DNA from 2 places in the Aeribacillus sp. SP014 genome. Region 2 is predicted to be linked to the other one. Evidence: a T-box and tRNA genes for the amino acid it is inferred to sense, from the RefSeq annotation. Region 2 holds a T-box; the other holds one or more tRNA genes.
The links. A T-box is a leader RNA that pairs with one kind of tRNA and senses whether it is charged. The one in region 2 lies ahead of ileS (isoleucine--tRNA ligase), so its partner is inferred to be a tRNA-Ile.
Positions count from the first base shown of each region.

Region 1: it encodes a tRNA-Ile, which carries the amino acid that the T-box ahead of ileS (isoleucine--tRNA ligase) is inferred to sense. The anticodon was not compared.

Region 1 covers NZ_JBSRXI010000001.1:3,377,091-3,384,334, reverse strand. Annotated here, with positions in the region: tRNA gene ACVIJU_RS16640 (tRNA-Val) at 1-59, shown strand, start outside; tRNA gene ACVIJU_RS16635 (tRNA-Thr) at 219-291, shown strand; tRNA gene ACVIJU_RS16630 (tRNA-Lys) at 468-543, shown strand; tRNA gene ACVIJU_RS16625 (tRNA-Leu) at 551-632, shown strand; tRNA gene ACVIJU_RS16620 (tRNA-Gly) at 639-710, shown strand; tRNA gene ACVIJU_RS16615 (tRNA-Leu) at 718-806, shown strand; tRNA gene ACVIJU_RS16610 (tRNA-Arg) at 812-888, shown strand; tRNA gene ACVIJU_RS16605 (tRNA-Pro) at 892-968, shown strand; tRNA gene ACVIJU_RS16600 (tRNA-Ala) at 980-1,052, shown strand; tRNA gene ACVIJU_RS16595 (tRNA-Met) at 1,063-1,136, shown strand; tRNA gene ACVIJU_RS16590 (tRNA-Ile) at 1,143-1,219, shown strand; tRNA gene ACVIJU_RS16585 (tRNA-Ser) at 1,232-1,321, shown strand; tRNA gene ACVIJU_RS16580 (tRNA-Met) at 1,332-1,408, shown strand; tRNA gene ACVIJU_RS16575 (tRNA-Asp) at 1,411-1,486, shown strand; tRNA gene ACVIJU_RS16570 (tRNA-Phe) at 1,597-1,669, shown strand; tRNA gene ACVIJU_RS16565 (tRNA-His) at 1,687-1,762, shown strand; tRNA gene ACVIJU_RS16560 (tRNA-Gly) at 1,991-2,061, shown strand; tRNA gene ACVIJU_RS16555 (tRNA-Ile) at 2,068-2,141, shown strand; tRNA gene ACVIJU_RS16550 (tRNA-Asn) at 2,241-2,312, shown strand; gene ACVIJU_RS16545 (TraR/DksA C4-type zinc finger protein) at 2,373-3,125, opposite strand; gene ACVIJU_RS16540 (1,4-dihydroxy-2-naphthoate polyprenyltransferase) at 3,499-4,440, opposite strand; gene ACVIJU_RS16535 (isochorismate synthase) at 4,682-6,103, shown strand; gene menD (2-succinyl-5-enolpyruvyl-6-hydroxy-3-cyclohexene-1-carboxylic-acid synthase) at 6,093-7,244, shown strand, end outside.
Region 2 covers NZ_JBSRXI010000001.1:2,546,879-2,554,122, reverse strand. Annotated here, with positions in the region: gene sigE (RNA polymerase sporulation sigma factor SigE) at 1-191, shown strand, start outside; gene sigG (RNA polymerase sporulation sigma factor SigG) at 323-1,099, shown strand; gene ACVIJU_RS12350 (YlmC/YmxH family sporulation protein) at 1,195-1,446, shown strand; gene pgeF (peptidoglycan editing factor PgeF) at 1,529-2,356, shown strand; gene ACVIJU_RS12340 (YggS family pyridoxal phosphate-dependent enzyme) at 2,360-3,031, shown strand; gene ACVIJU_RS12335 (cell division protein SepF) at 3,054-3,515, shown strand; gene ACVIJU_RS12330 (YggT family protein) at 3,525-3,788, shown strand; gene ACVIJU_RS12325 (YlmH family RNA-binding protein) at 3,867-4,643, shown strand; gene ACVIJU_RS12320 (DivIVA domain-containing protein) at 4,739-5,248, shown strand; T-box leader at 5,300-5,524, shown strand; gene ileS (isoleucine--tRNA ligase) at 5,578-7,244, shown strand, end outside.

The sequences.
Region 1 (7,244 bases), 830 kb from region 2:
GGGAGAGCACTTGCCTTACAAGCAAGGGGTCGGCGGTTCGATCCCGTCATCCTCCACCATACAGTATATCGATTCAGCTCAATTGGCAAAGCACGGTCGAGATATCGTCTTTCATGCTGCTTCATCGTACCAATTGAACTTTTCCTTGGACAAGATTTCTAAGATTGGAACGACGATCAAATGAAGCAAGACTGATTATTGATTGTTGTATTCATCATGCCGGTGTAGCTCAATTGGCAGAGCAACTGAATCGTAATCAGTAGGTTGGGGGTTCGATTCCTCTCGCCGGCATCATTAAAGGTGTTGCATATTGAGCAGGAGCTTTTAGATTAGTCGTCAGAGCAACGAGCAATGCTTCGACGAACAATCAGAGAGTTGTCCCGACGCATCCAACATCCTCGAAAAGACTGGCAGAGGAAGGGACATCTGACAAATGAAAAATGGATTAGGAGAAAAAAATTTTTTATGAGCCATTAGCTCAGTCGGTAGAGCATCTGACTTTTAATCAGAGGGTCGGAGGTTCGAATCCTCCATGGCTCACCATTTTGACGCGGGTGTGGCGGAATTGGCAGACGCACTAGACTTAGGATCTAGCGCCTTACGGCGTGGGGGTTCAAGTCCCTCCACCCGCATAATACGCGGAAGTAGTTCAGTGGTAGAACACCACCTTGCCAAGGTGGGGGTCGCGGGTTCGAATCCCGTCTTCCGCTTTTCTCTGCCGGGGTGGCGGAATTGGCAGACGCACAGGACTTAAAATCCTGCGGTAGGTGACTACCGTACCGGTTCAAGTCCGGTCCTCGGCACCATATTTGCGCCCGTAGCTCAATTGGATAGAGCGTTTGACTACGGATCAAAAGGTTAGGGGTTCGACTCCTCTCGGGCGCGCCATATCGGGAAGTAGCTCAGCTTGGTAGAGCACATGGTTTGGGACCATGGGGTCGCAGGTTCGAATCCTGTCTTCCCGACCAGGGAATTTAAAGGGGCCTTAGCTCAGCTGGGAGAGCGCCTGCTTTGCACGCAGGAGGTCAGCGGTTCGATCCCGCTAGGCTCCATATTTAATTTGGCGGTGTAGCTCAGCTGGCTAGAGCGTACGGTTCATACCCGTGAGGTCGGGGGTTCGATCCCCTCCACCGCCATTTTTCGGACCTTTAGCTCAGCTGGTCAGAGCAGACGGCTCATAACCGTCCGGTCGCAGGTTCGAATCCTGCAAGGTCCACCATCTTTATTATATGGAGGAGTACCCAAGTCTGGCTGAAGGGGTCGGTCTTGAAAACCGAGAGGCGGGTCAAACCGCGCGGGGGTTCGAATCCCTCCTCCTCCGTCATTATTATCGCGGGGTGGAGCAGTCCGGTAGCTCGTCGGGCTCATAACCCGAAGGTCGCAGGTTCAAATCCTGCCCCCGCAACCAATGGTCCCGTAGTGTAGCGGTTAACATGCCTGCCTGTCACGCAGGAGATCGCGGGTTCGATTCCCGTCGGGACCGCCATTAATTATTGATTCAACAGCTGTAGGAGGAATTTTTCAAGTACAGCAGGTTGTGTCAATGAATTCTTTCTTTAATGATGGATTGTACATAATTTTTTATCGGAGTTTTACGGCTCGGTAGCTCAGTCGGTAGAGCAAAGGACTGAAAATCCTTGTGTCGGCGGTTCGATTCCGTCCCGAGCCATTGTTTTATTAATTGCGGCGACTGTGGCGAAGTGGTTAACGCACCAGATTGTGGCTCTGGCATTCGTGGGTTCGATTCCCATCAGTCGCCCCATTTGCCTATAGTAGAGATAGATAATATGGCATTGAAAATAAGTATTTATTTCTATTATCAGCTTATTATGCGGGTGTAGTTTAGTGGTAAAACCTCAGCCACGAGCGACACTTCAATGAATAATCTGCGAGTTGCCTCGACGCATTTACATCCTCGAACAGTGCTGGAAGAGGAAGAGGCATGGAAATTGCGTGTTTATCATTTAAATAGAAAAATAAATATTTTCGCGCGGGTGTAGTTTAGTGGTAAAACCTCAGCCTTCCAAGCTGATGTCGTGGGTTCGATTCCCATCACCCGCTTAATATGGGCTTGTAGCTCAGCTGGTTAGAGCGCACGCCTGATAAGCGTGAGGTCGGTGGTTCAAGTCCACTCAGGCCCATTGCTATTTTTTAAGCAGCTTAGTTGGGCAATTGACATTGTTGCAATTGTCAGTCAAAAGCTGTTCTATTTGGCAAAATGCCTTAAATTTTTTTTATATTCCGCAGTAGCTCAGTGGTAGAGCATTCGGCTGTTAACCGAACGGTCGCAGGTTCGAATCCTGCCTGCGGAGTCATTTCGAAATCAAAAAAAGCGTTGCAAACTGCAACGCTTTTTTTGTCTTCTTGTAATTTTAATCATTTTTCGTATATGGTTCTTTTTCTGTTAATGGAAGATCTCCCCATAAAACTGTTAAATCCTCTTCATCAAGCATTTTTTCATATCGTTTATGTTCATGTGACGGATAGACGTTTACGTTTTTTCCCTCAATATCTGTATAAATGAAGTTTTCAATATCTTCAATATATCCAATTTCATCATCGGAATTATACATATCTCCGTACGATAACGGTGGAGTTCTTACATCTTGCGGTGTCTCTGACGTTCCGTATTCGATAACATCTTGAAAATAATCATACGGCTCAGTAACAGCGGTATTTTCATGGTCGATTTGAGAGGATCCGTGAAAAGTCGCATCAAGTATTTCTTCCTCTACAGGTCTTTCATGAGAAATCGTTTGAACTAGAGTATGTTCTTTGCATGTTTTGGCTGTCGGTATAGCTTTGAGACGGTCTTCATCAATTTTTTTTCCGCAGACGGAACAAGTACCGTAAGTGCCCTCATGAATTCTTTCTAATGCTTCAACGATCTCTTCATATTCTTTCTCTAAATGTTTATTTAATGCTAAATCTTTTTCTCTTTCATACAGTTCGGTCGCATCGTCTCCGGGGTGATTGTCGTAGCTGGAAAGCTCTCCAGTTGATTCATGGTCCAGCCCTTTTTCCAATTGAAAATGATCGTTATTATCCCAACGTTTTTCAATCTCATTTTTCATGAATATTAATTGCTTTTGAAAATCCTTTAATTTTTTTTCGTCCATGTCCATATGAAAGACACCTTCTTTTTTAGAATCTAAAGCTATTTTGGACGAAAAGGAATAAATTATAACTTTAAAATCATGAAAAAAATTCACCTTTGCAGCCATAAATTTCATCATCATTTTAAAACATGTCAGGAAAGGATTGCTGCTACCGCGCCTTTTTTAACGCTATGCTTTGAAGCTGATGGCACTTGAAAGGCTAACATAACATCATTCGCTGAGAAACAGGCTGGCTATCCGATAAAGAGGCTGTGACCTATCGAGATGTTTTTCCAGGACAAAACATTTGCTCAGCATATTGAAATTGCGAGTGGATGATACAGAACAAATTTCACAGTAAAGCTTAATAAAAAAACACGATAGTAAACATACTATCGTGTTACTGAGATATGATGGTGCTTATGAGCAAACCTGCAGCAAGCAAAAAGCCTAATAAAGTGTTTGTTTGCGATGTTGCTTTCATGGCCGGCATCATTTCAATAGGCTTTGTTTTGCCGACAAATCGCTTCACCGCCTGAATAGCTTTTGGAATGCTAAGAAAAGCAAGAATAGACCACCATGTGGAATAATCAAAAATGATCATAATAAAAATGAGACAGTAAGAAACAATAAACATAATTGCTAAAAATCGAATTGCATTCTGTCGGCCAAGCAAAATTGCTAATGTTTTTCTTCCGTTTTCCTTATCACCGTCTAAGTCTCTTATGTTATTCGCAAGCATGATGGCGCCGATCGTGATCGCAATCGGGATCGAATGAATGAAAGCTGTTGAAGTTAGATAACCTGTCTGAATAAAAAAGGAAATAAGGATAATAACGACTCCCATAAATAAACCTGAAGCTAGCTCGCCAAACGGCGTGTAAGCGATTGGATATGGACCTCCAGTATATAAGTATCCTACTGCCATACAAATTGAACCGACTAATGCCAACCACCAGCTTGACTGGAGACAGATGTAAATTCCCAATAGGATAGAGACAACAATACATGTGATTGCTAAATTTAAAACGGTTTGGGGCTTGAAGCCATTTCGGACAATTGCTCCTCCAATTCCGACAGATTCTTCTGTATCAAGACCTCGTTTATAATCGAAATATTCATTAAATAAGTTTGTGGCTGTTTGAATTAACAACGAGGCAGTAAGCATCGTAAGAAAAAGTCCAATATGAATGGGTCCTACTTGCAGTGCCAAAAGAGTTCCGACAATCACGGGGACAAATGCTGCAGTTAATGTATGGGGTCTTAAAAGCATCCACCAAGCCCGAAACCCTCGTTCAGCTTTTATAATGGGTACATTATGTGACTCCGTTTTAGGATGCATAATATGTTCTCTCCTTTATTTCATTCTGAAAACGAAAGCTATTCCCCACAACCTAGTCTAGAAAAATGTCGAAAGAGTGTCAATTGTTTTTCATTGGAATAAATGCTCAAGCCCCATCAAAGAGCTGAGGCAGTTTGTTTGCTTGTTGTTTTGCATTGCGTCATTCTATAATATAGTTGACATAAATTTTGAACAGGTGTATCTTAATATAAGCTATTTTTCGGTTATGGAGGGATCATCTTTGGTTTCAATTCCATGTTCAGATACATTGAGGGATAAAGTTGCGAATGCTGTCAATCATGCCAAAAAATATTCCCATCCAATCATTTTAAGTTATGTATTTGAAATCAAGGAGAAAGATCCGCTCCAGATTTTCTCAAGCTTTCAATCGGCTTATGCAGGGAAAAGATTTTATTGGGCGACACCTGATCGTACATTTATCCTTTGTGGAATTGGTGTTGAGCTCGAATTGACGACAGACAAAAAATTTTCCAACCGTTTTTTTGACATTTATTCAAAGTGGAAAGATTGGAAAGAGCATATACAAATTGAAGGCGCCCATCCGATTGGAACGGGTCCGCTTCTTTTTGGGGGTTTTTCTTTTGACCCTTTAAAAAATGCGAATTCTTCAAAATGGAAACCGTTTCATGAAGCACGATTCACTTTACCTTCTTTCATGATTACAAAAATTGGCCGTCACACACTTGCTACTATAAACAGGTTAATTCAATCAACTGATGATATAAATGAAATTATAAATCATTTCAATACATATGAATACACCTTAAAGAAAAAAAATGAAGACACAAATTCTTTTTTGAATTTTACCATCAAAAAAGAAAGTTTGTTTCATAAAAAAGAGTGGATGGCAGCTGTTGAAAAAGCAACAGAACAAATAAAACAAAACCGTTTTGAGAAAGTCGTATTGGCAAGGGAAATGCTGCTGGAGTTTGAGGGATCGATTGATATACATTATGTTTTATCAATGTTAAATGAACATCAGCCTAATTGTTATTTATTTGTTGTTGAAAATGAAGGAAAAACGTTCGTTGGTGCAACTCCTGAGCGGCTTGTAAGCAAGAGAGACCAAAAGGTCCAGTCTGCATGTGTAGCAGGATCAATTAAAAGAGGAAAAACAGTGGAGGCAGACGAAGAATACGCTCAGATGCTGCTTTCAGATACAAAAAACATTCATGAACATCAAATTGTTGTAAAAGCGATCGAAAAAGTGTTCCGTGAATATTGCCAAGAAGTGCAACTACAAAACAATCCAACGATTTTAAAAACGCCGAATATTCAACATTTGTATACACCTGTTGAAGGAACCGTAAAAAAAGGTTTTACGTTGATTGATTTTGTAGAAAAATTGCATCCGACCCCTGCGCTTGGCGGCTATCCGAAAGATGCTGCTCTAGCATTTATTCGCAATGAAGAACCTTTAGAGAGAGGCTGGTATGCTGCTCCGGTTGGATGGATGGATGATCAGGACAACGGAGAATTTGTCGTTGCGATCCGTTCAGGTCTGCTGGATGAGCAAAAAGCTTATTTGTACGCAGGATGCGGGATTGTTGGAGATTCGAAGCCGGAAGAGGAATACAGGGAGACAGAAATCAAATTTGGACCTATGCAGCATGCATTAGGGGGAAAACTGAATGAAAAATAAAAATCTATCTGACTATGTCATTGCATTTGTAAATGGATTAATTACAAAAGGTATTTCTGAAGTTGTGATTAGCCCAGGTTCACGATCTACCCCGCTTGCGATCACATTTGCAGAGCATCCGAAAATACATACTTATATTAATATTGATGAACGATCTGCAGGTTTTTTTGCTCTTGGATTGGCTAAAAAACAAAGAAAACCAATTGCTTTGCTTTGCACATCAGGAACAGCTGCAGCAAACTATTATCCAGCTATCATAGAAGCCCATTATTCACGCATCCCTCTTGTGATTTTAACGGCTGACAGACCTCATGAGCTGCGGGATATTGGAGCTCCACAAGCAATTAATCAAATTCATCTGTATTCGAACTATGTGAAATGGTTTGTTGATTGCGCTCTTCCTGAAAGCAGTCAAACGATGCTGTTATATATAAAAAATATCGCTCAACGGGCGGTCCAAACTGCAAATGAAAATCCGAAAGGACCAGTCCACATCAACTTACCTTTCCGAGAGCCGCTTTTGCCCGATCTATCGAAAATCCATCAATTGCAGAAGTCTCTTCATATTGAGCCAGTGGTGGAAACAAAAAAGCTGGTCGAACATGAGCAAATTGAACGGATTGTGGATGAAATCGATTCAAGCGAGAAAGGACTTATTGTATGCGGGGAATTACATAACAAAGAGTTTCGTGAACAAGTTTTGGCACTAGCAGAGAAATTGAAATTCCCGATATTAGCGGATCCGTTGTCCAATTTACGCTTTGGCGAACATTCTAAACATTATATTATTGATTGTTATGATTCCATTTTAAAAACGATGGAAAAGAAAGCGTATCTGAAACCTGATGTCGTGCTTCGTTTTGGTGCAATGCCCGTCTCAAAACCGCTGTTTCTATTGTTAAGAGACCATCCTGAAATAAAGCAAATTGTGGTTGATGGTGATGGCGGTTATCGCGATCCTACTTTATCAGCAGAACATGTTCACAGTGATGAAGCCTATTTATGTGAAATGCTGATCAAAAAATGTAAAGATAAACAGGAAACATCCTGGTGCAAAAAATGGAAACAAGTAAACAATCTCTTTCGAGAGTATTTGTCAACGCCGGCCATTGAGAAAGATTCTTTATTTGAAGGAACGGTA
Region 2 (7,244 bases):
TAATGCGGGCGCTGCAGCAATTAAATGAACGAGAAAAACAAATAATGGAGCTTAGGTTTGGATTGCATGGCGGAGAAGAAAAAACGCAAAAAGATGTGGCTGACATGCTCGGGATTTCTCAATCTTACATATCAAGATTGGAAAAAAGAATTATTAAGCGTCTTCGAAAAGAATTTAATAAAATGGTGTAATTTTTGCTTGCTAGTCGCATGTATAGCGAAAAATCAACAGCGTGTTCACTCTGAAAAGCTTGTGCATATTTTTCCCCTTCAGGGAGATACTTAACTTAAGACAGCAAGAACTCCTGTAAGGGGGAAACGAAATGACAAGAAATAAAGTTGAAATTTGCGGTGTTGATACTTCGAAGCTTCCTGTTTTAAAAAATGAAGAAATGCGAGAATTATTTAAACAAATGCAAAGCGGTGATTTATCAGCCAGAGAAAAGCTTGTCAACGGAAATTTGCGACTCGTTTTAAGCGTCATCCAAAGATTTAATAACAGAGGCGAGTTTGTCGATGATCTTTTTCAAGTAGGATGTATTGGGTTGATGAAATCTATAGATAATTTTGATCTGAGCCAAAACGTAAAATTTTCTACTTATGCTGTACCGATGATCATCGGTGAAATTCGTCGATATTTGCGAGACAACAATCCGATACGTGTTTCAAGATCATTGCGTGATATTGCCTATAAAGCTTTGCAGGTGCGTGAAAAACTCATGAGCGAAACGTCACGTGAGCCGAAGGCAGAAGAAATTGCTAAAGAGCTGAATGTGCCGCATGAAGAAATCGTTTTTGCTTTAGACGCCATTCAAGATCCAGTTTCATTATTTGAACCGATTTATAACGACGGCGGTGATCCGATCTTTGTCATGGATCAGTTAAGCGACGAGCGAAACCGCGATTCCAAGTGGATTGAAGAAATTGTTCTAAAAGAGGGGATCAGACGATTGAATGATCGGGAGAAGCTGATATTGAAAAAAAGGTTTTTTCAAGGCAAAACACAAATGGAGGTAGCAGAAGAAATCGGCATTTCCCAAGCTCAAGTTTCTCGGCTTGAAAAAGCTGCCATTAAACAAATGACCAAAAATATTCAATAATCATTGGGCCACATTCTTTTGAATGTGGCCCTTTATCATCATTCAAAAAAAAACTCATATACTGATTGTAAAAATACTTGAGGGGAGAAGCCGGCATGATCCATATTTCCGATTTGCAAATAAAAGATGTTGTGAATGTCCATGACGGAAAAAAATTAGGAAGCATTGAAGACGTTGACATCGACTTAAAAACTGGTAAAATTCAAGCGATCATGATCACTAGTCAAGGGAAGGTTTTAGGTTTTTTTGGAAAAGGGGAAGAAATTGTCATTCCTTGGAGGAACATCGTAAAAATCGGAAAAGATGTTATTTTAGTAAGAGTTTCGAAAAATGTTGAAACAGAATAAGAATCGCACGAATTTTGGTTAAATGTTGGCTTAAAGATATGTTAAAATAAAAATAAGAGAATTGTCGAAGAGGAATGGTACAATGAAACATGAACCGTTTCAATTAACAGATGAATCTTTTTTCTCCATACCTGCTTGGGCGAAGCTTCATTCTCAGATTACAGCAGGTTTTACGACGAGAAAAGGAGGATTTTCCAAGAATGGTTTTGCTTCATTAAATTTAGGTCTTCATGTGAATGATGAAAAGGAAACGGTGATCAAAAATCGAAAAATCATTGGGGACAAAATTCGTTTTGATCTACCAAACTGGGTATGTGCCGATCAAGTCCATGACAAACAAATTGTCAAGGTAGTAAATAAACATAAAGGATCAGGGGTTTTTACATATCGTCAATGCATCACTCAAACGGACGGCCTATACACATCGGAAAAAAATATATTACTTTCCCTTTTTTTTGCTGATTGTGTTCCGATTTTCTTTTTTTCTCCAAAAGACTCACTGATTGGCATCGCACATGCGGGCTGGAGAGGGACTGCGAAAAATATAGCAGGTGAAATGATCGACAGTTGGGTTTTGCACGAAGGTGTGCAAGCTCAAAATATATTTGCAGCCATAGGTCCTTCAATCGGCGAATGCTGTTATGTCGTCAATGACGATGTGATCGATGCGATCAAACCTCTTTTTGACAATGAGACGACATTTTATAAACAGCTTGAGAACGGCCTTTATTCTATTCATCTTGCAGAAATCAACAAAAGATTGTTAATGAAAAAAGGAGTGCCGGAACATCAAATCCTATTGACCTCATATTGTACAAGCTGCGATCAAGATTTGTTTTTTTCCCATCGAAGAGATCAAGGGAAAACAGGACGAATGATGGGATTTATCGGTTTGAAGGAGGGATACTAAGCCTTGTCAGTGAAAGAAAATTTAGCACGAATCCAACAGGAAATCGAACAAGCATGCAAAAAATCAAATCGAAAAATAGATGATATCCAAATTATTGCAGTGACGAAATATGTAACGGTAGAACGGGCTATAGAGGCGATAAATTCAGGCATTTTACACTTAGGCGAAAACAGGGATGACGGTTTTTTATCGAAATATAACAGCATTGGGTCAAAAGCTGTCTGGCATTTCATCGGCACACTTCAAACTCGAAAAGTGAAAAATATTATAGACAAGGTGGATTATATTCATTCGTTGGATAGAATATCGCTAGCAAACGAAATTGAAAAAAGAGCAGATCGAACGATCAAATGCTTTGTGCAAGTAAATACATCTGGCGAACAGTCAAAGCATGGTGTGGCTCCTGAACAATGCATTGATTTTATTCAACAGTTGAAGGAGTATCGCCATATCGAAGTTGTCGGATTAATGACAATGGCTCCATTTACAGACGATGAAGATGAAATCAGAAGATGCTTCCGAAGTTTAAAGCAATTGCAGGAACAAGTGAAAGCACTAAATATAGCGAATGCACCATGTACAGAGCTATCAATGGGGATGTCCAACGACTACAAAATCGCGGTTGAAGAAGGGGCTACTTATCTTCGCATCGGCTCCTCGCTAGTAGGTACATAAAACGAAACTGGAGGTAAATCAGATGAGCTTAAAGAATAAATTTAAAAGCTTTTTTGCTCTCGATGATGAAGATTATGAGATTGAAGATATGGAAGCTCCTGAAGAGAAACACCAACATGAACCGATTATGTTCAATCACAACAGCAGCGTTGAAAAAAATGCCGCTTTCGGAAAACAAAATGTTGTAAGTTTGCAAAGCGCCCAAAAATCCACTAAAGTAATATTATGTGAGCCAAGAACGTATTCAGAGGCGCAAGAAATTGCTGATCATCTGAAAAACCGCCGTTCATGCATTGTCAATTTGCAGCGGATCGGGCATGATCAGGCAAAAAGAATTGTTGATTTTTTAAGCGGCACTGTTTATGCGATTGGCGGAGACATCCAGCGTGTTGGAACAAACATATTTTTATGTACCCCAGATAACGTAGATGTCGCCGGCTCCATTTCCGATTTCATGGCAGATGATGAAAATAAAAGGTGGTAGAAATGATTGATGGGGACAATATATAACGTATTAAGTTTTTTGCTCGATATTTATTCCTATGCGATTATCATTTATATTTTGATGTCTTGGTTTCCGAATGCTAGGGAAACGTCCATTGGACAATTTTTAGCGGCTATATGTGAGCCTTATTTAGAACCGTTTAGAAGAATCATTCCTCCATTAGGGATGATTGATGTATCTCCTATTGTTGCATTGATTGCCCTGCATTTTGCAGATTATGGGCTGTATGCTCTTTTTAGTATGATTTCATAAAATTCATTCGCCGATTGACATTCGAATTGTTTTGTATGCCAATCGGCTCTTTTCATATCATAATTGGAGTTGTCTCTTATGGAGAGTGTTTATCAACATTTTCGCAAAGAAGAAAGGGAGTTCATTGACAAAGTCTTTGGATGGAAACAAATTGTGACTGAGCAATATCGGCCAAAATTGACCGATTTTTTAGATCCGCGGGAACAGAAAATCATTAAGACATTGATCGGTGAAAATCCGGATGTTCACGTGCAATTTTTCGGAGGCTATAAAAATGCTGAAAGAAAGCGGGCTTTTTTTTACCCTGACTATATTCAACCGACATTAGATGATTTTTCAATGTTCGCATTTGAAATCATGTTCCCGAAAAAATTCGTGACATTATCACATCGCGAAGTGCTTGGATCGCTTATGTCGCTCGGTTTAAAACGGAGCAAGTTCGGCGACATTATCATTCATGATGAAACGGTGCAAGTCATGGTTGCGCAAGAAATTGCCAATTTCCTGCAGCTGAACTGGAATAAAATTGGAAAGATTTCCGTTCGTTTGAAACAGATTCCATTCGAAGATGTGTTTTCTCATGAAGAAGAAATGGATATTTCTTTGATCACCGTTTCTTCGCTTCGGCTCGATGCTGTTTTAGCAAATGTTTATCACCAATCTCGGCAAAAAATAAAATCGCTTATTGAAAATAGTCTCGTCAAAGTCAATTGGAAAATTGTTGAGGATGCTCATTTTGAAATTGCGGAAGATGATGTGTTATCTGTCCGAGGATTCGGAAGAAGCAAAGTTTTGGCAATTGAAGGGAAAACAAGAAAAGATAAGTGGCGCATTAAGATCGGAATACAAAAATAATATTACAAATGGAAAGATTTTTGCCCATTCTGTCGAAAAATCGTTTATAATTGGATTAGTGTTTTGCGAAAAACATACATATGGAGGTGGAATTTGTGCCTTTAACCCCGCTGGATATTCATAACAAGGAATTTACAAAAGGCTTTCGCGGCTATGATGAAGATGAAGTAAATGAGTTTTTAGATCAAGTGATTAAAGATTATGAAATGGTCATCCGCGAAAAGAAAGAATTGGAATTAAAGGTGAAGGAATTAACCGAGAAGCTGAATCACTTTACAAATATAGAAGAAACGTTAAATAAATCGATTTTAGTTGCGCAGGAAGCTGCGGAAGATGTGAAAAGAAACGCTCAAAAGGAAGCGAAGCTGATCATTAAAGAAGCGGAAAAAAATGCTGACAGAATCATCAATGAAGCACTTGCTAAATCGCATAAAATTGCAATGGAAATCGAAGAGATGAAAAAGCAGTCAAAAGTATTCCGCACCCGTTTTCAAATGCTCATCGAAGCACAGCTTGATCTGCTAAAAAATGATGATTGGGATCACTTAATGGAATACAATGTCGAGCCAATCTTAGGAGAAGAAGCGGAAGAACCGAAAGTATAACTTGACTTTTTTGTTCGTGATTTCATATAATACGAAAATAAAACGGAATATGACAAAACAATGAGAGGGACAGTAGTCCTTTCAAGCCCTTTATGACAGCGAACCGGGGACGGTGGAAGCCCGGGTAAAGGCGAAAGGATGAACATCACCCTTGAGTCCATAGCTGAAACATGCTAGTAGGCTGTGGCGGCCAAGTCCGTTATGTTTATGAGTGGATGTGCATGATTTGTGCGCATCTAAAAGGGTGGTACCGCGAGATTCCTCCTCGTCCCTTAGGGATGAGGAGTTTTTTTTATTTTAGTGAACAAATATTATGTGGAGGAATGGGAATGGATTATAAAGAGACGTTACGAATGCCGAAAACAGACTTTCCAATGAGAGGGAACCTTCCGAAAAAAGAACCTGAGATCCAGAAAAAATGGGAAGAGATGGATATTTATGAAAAAGTGCAGGAGCGCACGAAAGGACGGCCTCTTTTCATATTGCATGATGGTCCGCCGTTCGCAAACGGGGATATTCATATGGGGCATGCCTTAAACAAAATTTTAAAAGACATTATTGTCCGTTATAAATCCATGAGCGGATATTGCGCACCGTATGTTCCTGGATGGGATACGCACGGTCTGCCAATTGAAACAGCACTTTTGAAGAAACAAAAAATCAATCGAAAAGAGATGGATGTCGCGCAGTTTCGAAAACATTGCGAGCAATATGCATGGGAGCAAATTGAGCGCCAGCGCGTGCAATTTAAACGCCTTGGAATTCGAGGCGACTGGAAAAATCCATATGTCACCTTGAAACCAGAATATGAAGCCCAGCAAATTCGCGTCTTTGGAGAAATGGCGAAAAAGGGATATATTTATAAAGGCTTGAAGCCGGTTTATTGGTCTCCATCGAGCGAATCTGCCTTGGCAGAGGCGGAAATTGAATATTATGACAAACGCTCGCCTTCTATTTATGTTGCATTTGAAATAAAGGACGGAAAAAATATATTAACAGATGGAGAAAAAATCGTCATTTGGACGACTACTCCGTGGACTATCCCTGCAAACTTAGGAATTGCTGTTCATCCTGATTTGGAATATTCTGTAGTGAAGGTTGGAGCTGACAAGTTTGTGATCGCATCTGCTCTGCTCGAAGAAGTGGCAAAAGAGCTGGACTGGACAGAATATGAAGTAGTGAAATCGTTTAAAGGCAAAGAGCTGGAATATGTGGTTGCGAAACACCCGTTCTATGACCGCGATTCATTAGTGATCCTTGGCGAACATGTAACGACCGACGCTGGTACAGGATGCGTCCATACAGCGCCAGGCCATGGGGAAGACGATTTTGTCGTCGGACAAAAATATAACCTAGGCGTATTATGTCCTGTCGACGAAAGAGGGTACATGACAGAAGAAGCTCCAGGGTTCGAAGGATTGTTTTATGATGACGCAAATAAAAAAATAACGGAAAAATTAGAAGAAGTAGGGGCATTGCTAAAGCTTTCATTTATTACACACTCCTATCCACATGACTGGCGGACAAAGAAACCAACGATTTTCAGAGCAACAGCGCAATGGTTTGCGTCCATTAAAGATTTTCGAGATGAATTGCTGCAAGCAATTAAAGAAACGAAATGGATCCCTAATTGGGGAGAAATTCGCATTCATAACATGATCCGCGATCGAAGCGATTGGTGTATTTCCCGTCAGCGGGCATGGGGCGTGCCAATTCCAGTGTTTTATGGTGAAAATGGGGAGCCGATCATAACAGATGAAACGATTGAACATGTGGCAAAACTGTTCCGCGAGCACGGCTCGAACGTTTGGTTTGAACGCGAAGCAAAAGACCTGCTTCCAGAAGGATTTACACACCCTTCAAGCCCGAACGGCATTTTTACAAAAGAAACAGACATTATGGACGTTTGGTTCGATTCAGGCTCTTCTCATCAAGCAGTTTTAGTTGAACGGGAAGATTTGCAGCGTCCTGCTGATCTTTATTTAGAAGGCTCTGA